Linked DNA regions of Sagittula sp. P11. The protein of the gene in region 2 interacts with the protein of the main gene of each other region in a pairwise test. Links are inferred from orthologs where the notes say so. Each region holds a gene or a part of one and is shown on either strand. Other genes may lie near its edges.

Region 1 (4,787 bases), 2.5 Mb from region 2 along the record:
TTCGCAGAACCCCGAATTCCTCGCCCCGCGCGGCGGCATCGTCGGCAACACCAACAACAAGACCGTCGACCGGCCCTTCCCCGACCACGTCTCCTTCGACTGGGGCGACAGCCAGCGCATCCAGCGCTGGAAGACGCTGATGCAGGGCCGCAAGGTGCACACCCGCGACAGCTTCATCGAGGCGCAGCTCGACACCGTGTCGCCCGCCGCCCGCACGCTCCTGCCGCTGATCGGCCGCGATCTCTGGTACACCACCGAGGCCGCCCCAGAAGGCACGCCCGAACGCCGCCGCCAGCGGGCGCTGGCGCTCCTCGCCGAATGGAACGGCGAGATGAACGAACACATGCCGGAACCGCTGATCTACGCCGCATGGCTGCGCGCGCTGCAGGAACGGCTGATCCGCGACAACCTCGGCCCGCTCGCCGACGAATACACCCACGTGGAGCCGCTCTTCATCGAGCGCGTCTTCCGCAACATCGACGGCGCGGCGTGGTGGTGCGACGTGATCCGCTCCGCCAAGATCGAAAGCTGCTCCGACATCGCACGGCTGGCGCTGGACGACGCGCTGATCTGGATCGACGAGACATACGGCACCCAGCTCGAGGCACTGCGCTGGGGCGACGCCCACGTGGCGATCCACCGCCACACGGTTCTGGGCGACATCCCCCTCGTGCGGACCTTCGTGAACATCCGCCAGAACACCTCCGGCGGCGACTTCACCCTGCAGCGCGGGCGCACCGCGGGCACCGGGCCCGAACCCTTCGCCAACGTGCACGCGGCGGGGTATCGCGGCGTCTACGACTTCGCCGATCCGGACAGCTCGGTCTTCATCATGTCGACCGGGCAGTCAGGCCACCCGCTCTCGCGCCACTACGACGACCTTGGGCAGCTCTGGCGGCGCGGCGAATACATCCCCATGTCGCTCGACATCAACCTCGCGCGCGCCGCGGCCACCGGCATCACCCGGCTCGTGAAGCCGTGATCTCCCCGGCGGAGGCGGAGCCCGGGGCCGCAGCCGCGCTCAGGGCCATGGGCCTGCGTGACACCCTCCGGCCGCTCCGCCCGGACGCCCCGCCGGGACAGGCGCAGCTCTTCCGCGCAGGCGCATTGCTGATAAAGGTCTACAGCCCCGAGGCCGCCGACCGCGCGCTGCGGCAGGCCACCCGGCAACAGGCTCTGGCAGAGGCGATGGCCGACGGCCCGCACCGCGTGCCCCCGGTGCTGTATGCCGAAGACGCCACCCTCGTGATGCCATGGATCGACGGGACCGACCTCGCCACGCTGCACGGCAGGGGCACCGACACCGGCACGCTTGCCGGTCGCTGGCTCGACCGCTTCCACGGGCTCAGCCGCCGCCGCTTTCCCTTCCGCCCGACGGGCCACGTCAACTGGCTCGACCGGCTGGTCGGGCAGGCGCAGGCGGGCGACCGTACCATCCCCGACCTGCCCGCCTTCACCGACGCCGTCCGCCGGACGCAGGCCATGGCCGACGCCGCGCGCAAACAGAAGGCCACCCGCGCCGTCACCCACCGCGACATGACGCTCTCGAACCTCCTGCACGACGGCAGCGTCACATGGGGCATCGACGTGGAGAACACGCGCGAGGACGAGCCGCTGCGCGATCTCTTCACCCTCGCGCTCGACCTCGCCACCCTGCCCGTCCCGCGCGGCCCCGGCACGCTGGTCGCGGCCTACGGCGACACGCACACCGCGCCGCCGGTGCATGCCTTCCTGCAACGCTGCTTCTGTCACTGGGTCTGGGCCAACACGCCGCCCGCGCCTTCCCGCAGGCAGGCGGCCAGGCTGGCCGCCGCGCGCAGCCACCTCGAGACCGGGCAGCCGGTCTTCACGCAAGTGCCGGGGGCCGGTGCGGCATTTTCGTAGGGTGGGCGTTCCGGCCCCGCGGGCCGGGTTGGCCACCATCCCCCGCCGCGCCCGATTGCCGCGTTAACCACGTTTTCCCACGCCCGGGGGCAAAAGGTTACCAACCGGCCGGTTCGGACCCCCGAAACGGCCGGTTCACCCCTTACAGGCCGGAAACCTTGCTGAAAAAACCGGAAATCGTTGTGGGGCTGCCGGGGCTGTCCCACAAGACCTGCCCGTTGCATCGCCGCCGCGCGGCGTCTTAACCCCGCCGCGCGCACCGTTAAGCATGGCAGGGTTAACGCCTAGAGCTGACCGAAACGCGCCCGGTCCCGCGCCGACCATGTCACGGTCACCTCGTAGCCGTCGTCGGTCTGGTGCTCTTCCTCGACCAGCCCCTTCTCGAACAGCCACGCCCGCTTGCGCCCCTCGTCGAAGCCAAGCGTCAGCGCATCCGTCCGACGCTCTTCGCCAAGCGCCTCCGTCACCGCGTCGAGGAAACCGTCCAGCCCCTCTCCGGTCACGGCCGAGACCGCGAAAATGCTCTTGTCCCGGTCCGCGCGGGCTTCGGTCGCGACTTTAACGTCGCCCTCCAACCTGTCGATCTTGTTCCACAATTCGATCTGCGGCGTATCCTCGTCGACGCCCAGCCCGGTGAGGATCGTCCTCACGTCCTCGGCCTGCGCCTCGGTCTCCGGATGGGAGATGTCGCGCACATGCACGATCACATCGGCGGCCAGGACCTCCTCCAGCGTGGCCCGGAAGGCCGCCACCAGTTCGGTCGGCAGATCGCTGATGAAACCCACCGTGTCCGACAGGATCACATCTGCGCCCGTGGGCAGGCGCACCGCCCGCATGGTCGGGTCGAGCGTGGCGAAAAGCATGTCCTTCGCCATCACCTCTGCACCCGTCAAACGGTTGAAAAGGGTGGATTTTCCGGCGTTCGTATAGCCCACCAGCGCGACGATCGGATAAGGCACCTTGGCCCGCGCCTTGCGGTGCAGCTCACGGGTTTTGACCACCTTGTCGAGCTGCCTACGCAGCCGCACCAGCTGCTCGTCGATGGCCCTCCGGTCCGCCTCGATCTGCGTCTCGCCCGGACCGCCGACGAATCCCAGCCCGCCCCGCTGCCGTTCGAGGTGGGTCCAGGCCCTGACCAGCCGCGTCCGCTGGTAGCTCAGCGCCGCCATCTCGACCTGCAGCACACCTTCCCGCGTCGCCGCGCGGTCGCTGAAGATCTCGAGGATCAGACCCGTCCGGTCCAGCAGCTTGACCTTCCACTCGCGTTCAAGGTTACGCTGCTGCACGGGCGTCACCGGGCCGTCGACCAGCACCAGCTCCACCTCGTTTTCGAGGATCAACTCCTTGAGTTCGCTGATCTTTCCCGAACCGAACAGCATGCCGGGATGCGGGTCGCGCAAGGGCACGACTGTTTCCCCCACGACCTCCAGGTCGGGGAGCGCGCGCGCCAGCGACACCGCCTCCTCCAGCGCCATTTCGGGATCGCGACGCCGGTCCGGAGTACGGATGTTCGGATGCAGAACCCAGGCGCGGGTCACATGAGGGTCATGTTCCCTCAGTTGTCTTCCCCGTCGTAGAGGTTGATCGGCTGACCCGGCATGATCGTGGAGATCGCGTGCTTGTACACAAGCTGCGACTGCCCGTCCCGGCGCAGCAGGACGCAGAAGTTGTCGAACCAGGTGATGACACCCTGCAACTTCACGCCGTTGATCAGGAACACCGTCACCGGCACCTTCGTCTTGCGAACGTGGTTGAGGAATGCGTCCTGAAGGTTCTGTCTGTCGGAAGCCATTGGTTTGCCTTTGTTCTTGCCTTTGGCCCGTCCCTCGGGGCCGCCCACACCTTCGGGAGTATGCGTTGCCACCTCCGGAGTTTCCAGACGCAATTTCAAGGTTTTTCGCACCCGCGGTGCCTCTGTGTCATCCACGCCAACTCTCCGGGCTGAGCATCACGATCACGGCCAGCAGTTCAAGCCGGCCAAGCACCATCGCACCGCACAGGATAACCTTTGCATGCCACGCATGGGCGCCGAGGTCTATGGCCGTCGATGGCGCAACGTCAATCAGCGGGCCGGTGTTGGCCAGAGTGGCAATCGTCAGCACCGTGGCCTGCTCGAAGTCCAGCCCGTAAAGCCCGAGGATCATTGTCAAAAGCGACAAGGTGACAGCGAAGAGCATGAAGAAGACCCAGGCGATGAAGGCGCCCTCCCGCCGCATCCTCCGCCCCAGAAGCCCGGCCCCGCCGACGGAGGACGGGTGCACCAGCCGCTCGATCTCGCGCTGGCCGTTGAGGTAGAGCGCATAGACCCGCAGAAGCTTCACGCCCCCTGCGGTCGTCGCCACGCCGCCACCCAGCAACGCCAGCCCCATCAGGATGATCCCCGGCGTCGACAGGCCCGACCAGTCCTGCGCCGTGGCCCATTCCGAGCTGAGAAAACCGTTTGTCGTCAGGAAGCTGGCCGCGGTGAACAGCCCGCCCCACAGCGCCTTGAGCCCTGCCAGCGCGTTCTGTTCGTCGCCGATTTCCAACGCCGCCGACCAATGCCGCGCAAACAGCACCAGCGGGACGACGACGATGATCAGCAGACCCAGCCGGAATTCCGCGTCGTAATACAACCCCCGCTCGTTCCGCGTGTCGGAGGAGAACGTCTGCCGCGACAAGGCGAAGGCGAGGAACAGGAACAGGATCGCCTCGCCCCAGATGCCGCTCGGCGCATTCTCGACGCCGCCGATGGGGGATATGCCCGAGGTCGACATCACCGACATGGCATGCGTCAGCGCCACCAGCGGCGGATCGCCCGCCACCAGCAGCATCACCGCCAGCGCCATGGTCAGCCCGATGTAGAGCGGCACAAGCGCCTCGACGCTGCGCATCAGACGGTGGCCGGGGTTCGACGTCGTGCT
Region 2 (6,955 bases):
GACAAGCTGACCGCGCGCCTCTTCGCGGCTGACAGGTTTCGACAGGATGGCGCCCTTGAACGCCAGCACCTGATCACAACCCAGAACCAGGCCTGACGGATGCCGCCCGGACACCTTCTGCGCCTTAGCTTCTGCCAGGGTATCGGCGATATCCCGCGGCGTCGCGCCTTCGGCAAGCAGCGATTCCCGAATCATGTCTTCGTCGATCCGGGCGGGCTCTGACGCGACGTTCAGGCCGGCGGACCGGAGCAGGCTGGCGCGGATTTCGGAGCCGGAAGCGAGGATCAGGTCCTCTTTCATGGGGATAAATCTTGGTATGAGTGTGTGGGCTGGATCGATGACGTTTGTGCGAAAATTCGGTTCTACATGCAAGCACGGGAAAGATCGCGAGTTCCGCCCTCGCCCTTCGCCGGGCTTGCCCATGTTGACGAGGATATCTCATGGCGCGTGACAATCGCGGTCGGATGCTGTTCATCCCGTGGTTTTCCAACCCCGCTCCTGCGCGATTTCATATGCATAAATTATTGAAATAAATAAATATTTCTAAGTTCATTGTCAGGTCGTCCAGAGACGATCCCCGAAGTTCTCCATAGGTCGGCGGCGTGTTGGTAAGTGTGTTTACCGTTCCTTAATCCACAGAAATCCCGCTCCCATATCACTTCAAAAACCTTTCTAAATCTTTACTTTATCTATCTTGGAATGACCGGGGACACCGCCCGGAAGTCAGGCATTGACTTCGGATGGTCGGAAGGACTACCTCTCTGTCGTTCCTGTTCTGGATCATGTTCTCCCTAGAAACGAAGAAAGCGCGACACCTCTTGCTGTCGCGATGTGGCGTATGAGCGAAGAAAAACTGAACCTTGCCGATCTGAAAGCGCAAAGCCCCAAGGACCTCTTGGCCATGGCGGAAGAGCTGGAGATCGAGAACGCCTCGACCATGCGCAAGGGCGAGATGATGTTCCAGATCCTCCGGGAGCGCGCCGACGAAGGCTGGCTCATCTACGGGGACGGCGTTCTGGAGGTGCTTCAGGACGGTTTCGGTTTCCTCCGCTCTCCGGAGGCGAACTACCTGCCGGGTCCGGATGACATCTACGTATCGCCCGACATGATCCGGAAGTATTCGCTGCGGACCGGGGACAGCATCGAGGGCGAGATCCGAGCGCCTGACAATGAGGAGCGCTACTTTGCCCTGGTGTCCGTAGCTGCGATCAACTTCGAAGATCCGGAACGGGCACGCCACAAGATCGCCTTCGACAACCTGACGCCGCTGTATCCCGATGAACGCCTGAAGATGGAGATCGAGGATCCGACCATCAAGGACCGTTCCGCCCGGATCATCGACCTGGTGTCGCCCATCGGCAAGGGCCAGCGGTCGCTGATCGTCGCGCCGCCGCGCACGGGTAAGACGGTGCTGCTGCAGAACATCGCGGCGTCGATCGAGAAGAACCACCCGGAGTGCTACCTGATCGTCCTTCTGATCGACGAGCGTCCGGAAGAAGTGACCGACATGCAGCGTTCGGTGAAAGGCGAGGTGATCTCCTCGACCTTCGACGAACCGGCGACACGGCACGTGGCCGTCAGTGAAATGGTGATCGAGAAGGCCAAGCGTCTTGTCGAACATAAACGAGATGTTGTTATTCTTCTCGACTCCATCACAAGACTTGGTAGGGCGTTCAACACTGTTGTTCCGTCGTCCGGCAAGGTCCTGACCGGCGGTGTCGATGCAAACGCCCTGCAACGTCCGAAGCGTTTCTTCGGTGCAGCCCGGAACATCGAGGAAGGCGGTTCGCTGACCATCATCGCGACGGCGCTGATCGACACGGGTTCGCGTATGGACGAAGTCATCTTCGAAGAATTCAAGGGCACCGGCAACTCCGAGATCGTGCTGGACCGCAAGGTTGCGGACAAGCGGGTCTTCCCGGCGATCGACATCCTCAAGTCCGGTACGCGGAAGGAGGACCTGCTGGTCGACAAGATTGATCTGCAGAAGACATTTGTGCTGCGCCGTATCCTGAACCCGATGGGTACGACCGACGCGATCGAATTCCTTCTGTCGAAGCTCAAGCAGACCAAGACCAACTCCGAATTCTTCGATTCGATGAACAGCTGACGCAGCCATGGATACGATCTTCGCCTTGGCGTCAGCGCCGGGTCGGTCCGGTGTCGCAGTGGTCCGCGTGTCCGGAGATCGTTCCTGGGAGGCCGTGAAGGCGCTTGCGGGATCGGTTCCCGAACCGCGGCGCATGGTCCTGCGCACCTTGCGGGACCGGTCTGGCGTGCAGCTCGACGAAGCGATGGTTGTGGCCTTTGCGGCTGGGTCCAGCTTCACCGGCGAGGAGTCCGCCGAGTTCCATCTGCATGGAAGCATTGCGGTCGTGCGCGCGGTTCTTGCTGAGCTCGCGCTGGTGGATGGCTGCCGACCGGCGCAACCGGGGGAATTTACGCGCCGGGCGTTGGAAAATGGCTGCATGGACTTTACCCAGGTCGAAGCTCTTGCCGATCTGATCGAGGCGGAGACAGAAGCGCAACGGAAACAGGCGCTTGCCGTCTTGTCCGGGGCGTTGTCGGGTCGGGTGTCCGAATGGCGTCAGAAGCTGGTGCGCGCGGCGTCCTTGCTGGAAGTGACGATTGACTTCGTGGATGAGGACGTGCCCGTCGATGTGACGGATGAGGTCATCGGTCTTTTGAAGGACGTCTTGTCCGACATTCAGAGCGAGCTTCGTGGACTCGATGCGGCGGAGCGCGTTCGTCTTGGGTTCGAGGTGGCGATTGTTGGTCCCCCGAACGCGGGCAAGTCCACCCTGCTGAACCATCTTGCAGGCCGAGATGCGGCAATCACTTCGGAAATTGCCGGCACGACACGGGACGTGATTGAGGTGCGCATGGAGGTTGGCGGTCTTCCGGTGACATTCCTGGACACAGCCGGTTTGCGGGAAACGCAGGATCCTGTGGAACGCCTGGGTATCGATCTTGCGCGTCGGCGGGCAGAAGCCGCCGACCTGCGTGTGCACTTGGTGGAGCATGGCGGCCAGCCGGAAATCGAAGTAAGGTGCGGTGATGTTGTTCGCTGGGCCAAAGATGATTCAGGTGTGTACGAGGACGGACTTTCCGGCCGGACAGGGTTCGGTGTGCCGTTGCTCCTGTCCCGGATTGAGGAGGTCCTTTCTGAGCGGACGGCCGGGATGGGCCTAACGTCGCGGGAGCGGCATCGGGATAGCCTGATACGGAGCCGAACCTATCTGGAACAGGCCGTATCTGGTCTGGAAGACGGAATGAGTGAAGTCGATATTCTGAGTGAGGATATTCGGCTGGGAATTCGCCAACTGGAAGTTCTCGTTGGCAAGGTTGAAGTTGAGCACTTGCTGGACGAGATATTCTCGTCGTTTTGCATCGGGAAGTGAGGAGTGTTTCACGTGAAACAATCGACGTTCGATGTTGTAGTCGTTGGCGCCGGGCACGCGGGCGCTGATGCTGCGGCCGCTTCTGCCAGGATGGGCGCAAAAACAGCGCTTGTGACGCTCAAAAAAACCGATCTTGGCGTGATGTCCTGTAATCCGGCGATCGGCGGTCTCGGCAAAGGGCATCTTGTGCGGGAGATCGACGCATTGGATGGCGTGATGGGGCGCGTTGCCGATTACGCAGGAATCCAGTTTCGTCTTCTGAACCGCCGTAAAGGCCCCGCCGTTCAAGGCCCGCGCGCGCAGGCTGACCGTAAACGGTATGCGGAAAAGATGCGGGAGACGCTTACCTCGGTCGAGAACTTGGAGATCGTCGAAGCCGAGGTGGTAGACTTTTCCATTGAGGGTGGGCGCATTTGCGGTGTGGTCCTGCGCGACGGACAGAGTATCTCGGCCCGGTCCGTCGTCCTGACCAGTGGCACTTTCCTGCGCGGCATCATTCATATCGGTGATCGCTCTTACCCCGGCGGGAGGGTCGGTGACGACCCCGCGGTTCGCCTGGCGGAGCGCATAGACGAGTTGGGTCTTCCGCTCGGTCGTTTGAAAACCGGCACACCGCCCAGACTGAACGGAAAGACGATTGCATGGGGTGGGCTCGAACAGCAACCCGGAGATGAGGATCCGGTCCTCTTCTCTTTCCTCTCCAAGGCACCAGAAGCACGGCAGATTTCCTGTGGGATCACATACACAAACGCCAGGACCCACGAGATCATTCGGGAAAACCTCGGACGGTCCGCCATGTACGGGGGTCATATCCAGGGGATCGGGCCCAGGTATTGCCCGTCCATCGAAGACAAGGTGGTGCGGTTTGCAGAGAAAGAGTCGCATCAGGTCTTTCTGGAACCGGAAGGCCTCGACACCGATACCGTCTACCCCAACGGAATCTCCACGTCGCTACCCGCGGAGGTTCAGGAGGATTACGTTCGCAGCATTGCAGGACTGGAAAATGTCGAGATCCTGCAACCGGGCTACGCCATCGAATACGATTTTGTCGATCCGACCTCTCTCGATTCCACCCTGCGGGTGAAACAACTCGAAGGTCTGTATCTGGCCGGACAAATCAATGGCACGACTGGCTACGAAGAAGCCGCCGCTCAGGGTCTTGTTGCGGGCTTGAATGCCGCGGCCAATGCCTTGGGGCGAGACCGGATACAGTTCTCGCGTACCGACAGCTACATTGGCGTGATGATTGACGATCTGACGACCCGCTCCGTGACGGAGCCTTACCGGATGTTTACCAGCCGCGCCGAGTTCCGCCTGTCCCTCCGCGCCGACAACGCGGACCAGCGTCTGACGCCAAGGGCCATTGATCTGGGCATCGTTTCTGAAGAACGCGCCAAGGCATTCACTCAGAAAATGGAAGCTTTGAATGCCGGCAAACGTCTTTTGGAAGAGACGTCCTTCACGCCCTCGCAGGTGAAGACGTTGGGAATAGCGGTCAATCAGGATGGAACGCGTCGTTCAGGTTTCCAGCTTCTGTCTTTCAAAGACGTTACACTCGCTCATTTGTCGAAACTGGAACCGGCGTTCCTTGGCATCGACGAAGCCACCGGTGCTCAGATCGAGAAAGAAGCGCTTTATGCGAATTACCTGGATCGCCAAGCCAGAGACGTTGATACGCTGAGGCGCGACGAGGCTGTTCGCATACCGCTCGATTTCGATTTCCATGCGCTTCCGAGCTTGTCCAACGAGCTTCGGAAAAAACTGGATGATGTGCGGCCCGAATCCATCGCTCAGGCATCGCGTATTGAAGGAATGACCCCTGCTGCCTTGATGCTCATCCTCGCCAAGCTGCGGCAATTAGAGCGCAAGACAGTCGCGTGATGGATCTGAACCTTGGACCAGTGCTGAATGTTTCACGTGAAACATCGGAGAAGCTCGAGCACTATCTTTCGCTCCTTAAAAAGTGGAACCCGGTCATAAACCTGGTTTCACAAAACACCTTGAACGATGCTGCAAGTCGCCATTTTCAGGATTCTGCCCAGCTCATGGATCTGATCCCTGGGAAAAGCCGAAAACTGGCCGATCTCGGTTCTGGCGGAGGGTTCCCCGGCCTCGTGATTGCTATTCTGGCCGAGGAATCGCACCCGGAACTGAAGGTCACGCTCATCGAGTCGGACCAACGGAAGGCGAGCTTCCTGCGCACCGTTCTGCGCGAAACCCAGGTTGATGCAAATGTCGTCTGCAAGCGCATTATGGATCTTCCCGCCCTGGCGGCAGATATCCTGACCGCGCGCGCCTTGGCCCCTCTTCCGGCCCTTTGCCAGTTCGCCAGCCACCATCTGAAGCCAACAGGCATAGCCCTGTTTCCCAAAGGGAAAACTTGGGGAAAAGAGCTCGAAGATGCACGCGCGCAATGGCAATTCGGTTATACTGCGCATACAAGCAAGACAGACGCAGATGCCGTCGTTCTGGAAATACGAGATCTCGCACATGACTGATCCACTGCGGCCAAACGGGCCTCGAATCATTGCCGTTGCAAACCAGAAGGGCGGCGTCGGCAAGACGACCACGACGATCAATCTGGGCGCAGCGCTGTGCGAACTGGGCCAGAAAGTTCTGGTTGTCGATCTGGACCCTCAGGGCAACGCATCGACTGGTCTAGGGATCGAGCCAGAAGATCGTGAATATACGACCTACGAGCTCCTGCTGGACGAGGCCGACCTCGATTCCGTGATCCTCTCCACGTCGACGGAAAATCTTCACCTGATCCCAGCGACCGTCGATCTCAGCTCCGCCGATATCGAGCTGATCTCGAACGAAAAACGCAGCTACCTTCTGCACGATGCCCTGCGCCAACCCGCCATGGCGAAGCTGGACTTTGACGTTGTCCTGATCGATTGCCCGCCCTCGCTTAACCTTCTGACGGTGAACGCGATGGTTGCCTCGCATTCCGTGCTCGTGCCGCTGCAAAGCGAATTCTTCGCTCTCGAAGGTCTGTCGCAACTCATGCTGACCATTCGCGAAGTCCGCCAGTCAGCAAATCCCAGCCTCCGGATCGAGGGCATCGTCCTGACGATGTACGACGCACGGAACAACCTGTCCCAACTGGTCGAAGCGGACGCGCGCTCCAATCTCGGCGATCTGGTCTTCAGCACAGTCATCCCCCGGAATGTCCGCGTCAGCGAAGCGCCGTCTTATGCCCTGCCCGTTCTGGCCTACGACACGGCCTCGAAGGGCGCCCAAGCCTATCGCGCACTCGCGGCAGAACTCATCAAGAAGAACGAAAAACACGCAGCCTAAGGATCGGCGTGACAGAGGAGGCTCACATGGCAGAGAAAAAAGACAACCGTCGCGGCCTTGGTCGTGGCCTGTCGGCGCTGATGGCAGACGTGACACCGGCCGCGGACAGCGCCCCGCAGGAAGGTCCCCGCCGCCCGGACCGCTTGCTCCCGATCGAGCAGTTGCGCCCGAACCCGGACCAGCCGCGCCGGACCTTCACGCAGGAACACCTGGACGACCTCGCGAACTCCATCCGCACCAAGGGCGTCATCCAG

The links. Proteins that work in one complex are often made in the same cells at the same time.
Region 1: the proteins of rho (region 2) and hfq interact in binary tests that used the Escherichia coli proteins (3 or more experiments, as listed by UniProt). The link is inferred for Sagittula sp. P11 from one-to-one orthologs.

What each region holds. Positions count from the first base shown.
Region 1 is NZ_CP021913.1:4,570,057-4,574,843, forward strand. What follows is about bases 2,059-4,787. They hold hfq (RNA chaperone Hfq), read right to left. Parts: upstream 3,677-4,787; coding sequence 3,440-3,676; downstream 2,059-3,439. Other genes in these bases: hflX (GTPase HflX), read right to left, coding at 2,169-3,422; CDO87_RS21815 (TrkH family potassium uptake protein), read right to left, coding at 3,804-4,787. Outside these bases: CDO87_RS21795 (penicillin acylase family protein), read left to right, coding at 1-982; CDO87_RS21800 (aminoglycoside phosphotransferase family protein), read left to right, coding at 979-1,884. UniProt on the Escherichia coli protein: RNA chaperone that binds small regulatory RNA (sRNAs) and mRNAs to facilitate mRNA translational regulation in response to envelope stress, environmental stress and changes in metabolite concentrations.
Region 2 is NZ_CP021913.1:2,091,833-2,098,787, reverse strand. Bases 1-2,974 are described here. They hold rho (transcription termination factor Rho), read left to right. Parts: upstream 1-838; coding sequence 839-2,110; downstream 2,111-2,974. Other genes in these bases: mnmE (tRNA uridine-5-carboxymethylaminomethyl(34) synthesis GTPase MnmE), read left to right, coding at 2,118-2,974; CDO87_RS10245 (nucleoside triphosphate pyrophosphatase), read right to left, coding at 1-300. In the rest of the region: more of mnmE, read left to right, coding at 2,975-3,401; tRNA uridine-5-carboxymethylaminomethyl(34) synthesis enzyme MnmG, read left to right, coding at 3,405-5,282; 16S rRNA (guanine(527)-N(7))-methyltransferase RsmG, read left to right, coding at 5,282-5,899; CDO87_RS10220 (ParA family protein), read left to right, coding at 5,892-6,701; CDO87_RS10215 (ParB/RepB/Spo0J family partition protein), read left to right, coding at 6,728-6,955. UniProt on the Escherichia coli protein: Facilitates transcription termination by a mechanism that involves Rho binding to the nascent RNA, activation of Rho's RNA-dependent ATPase activity, and release of the mRNA from the DNA template.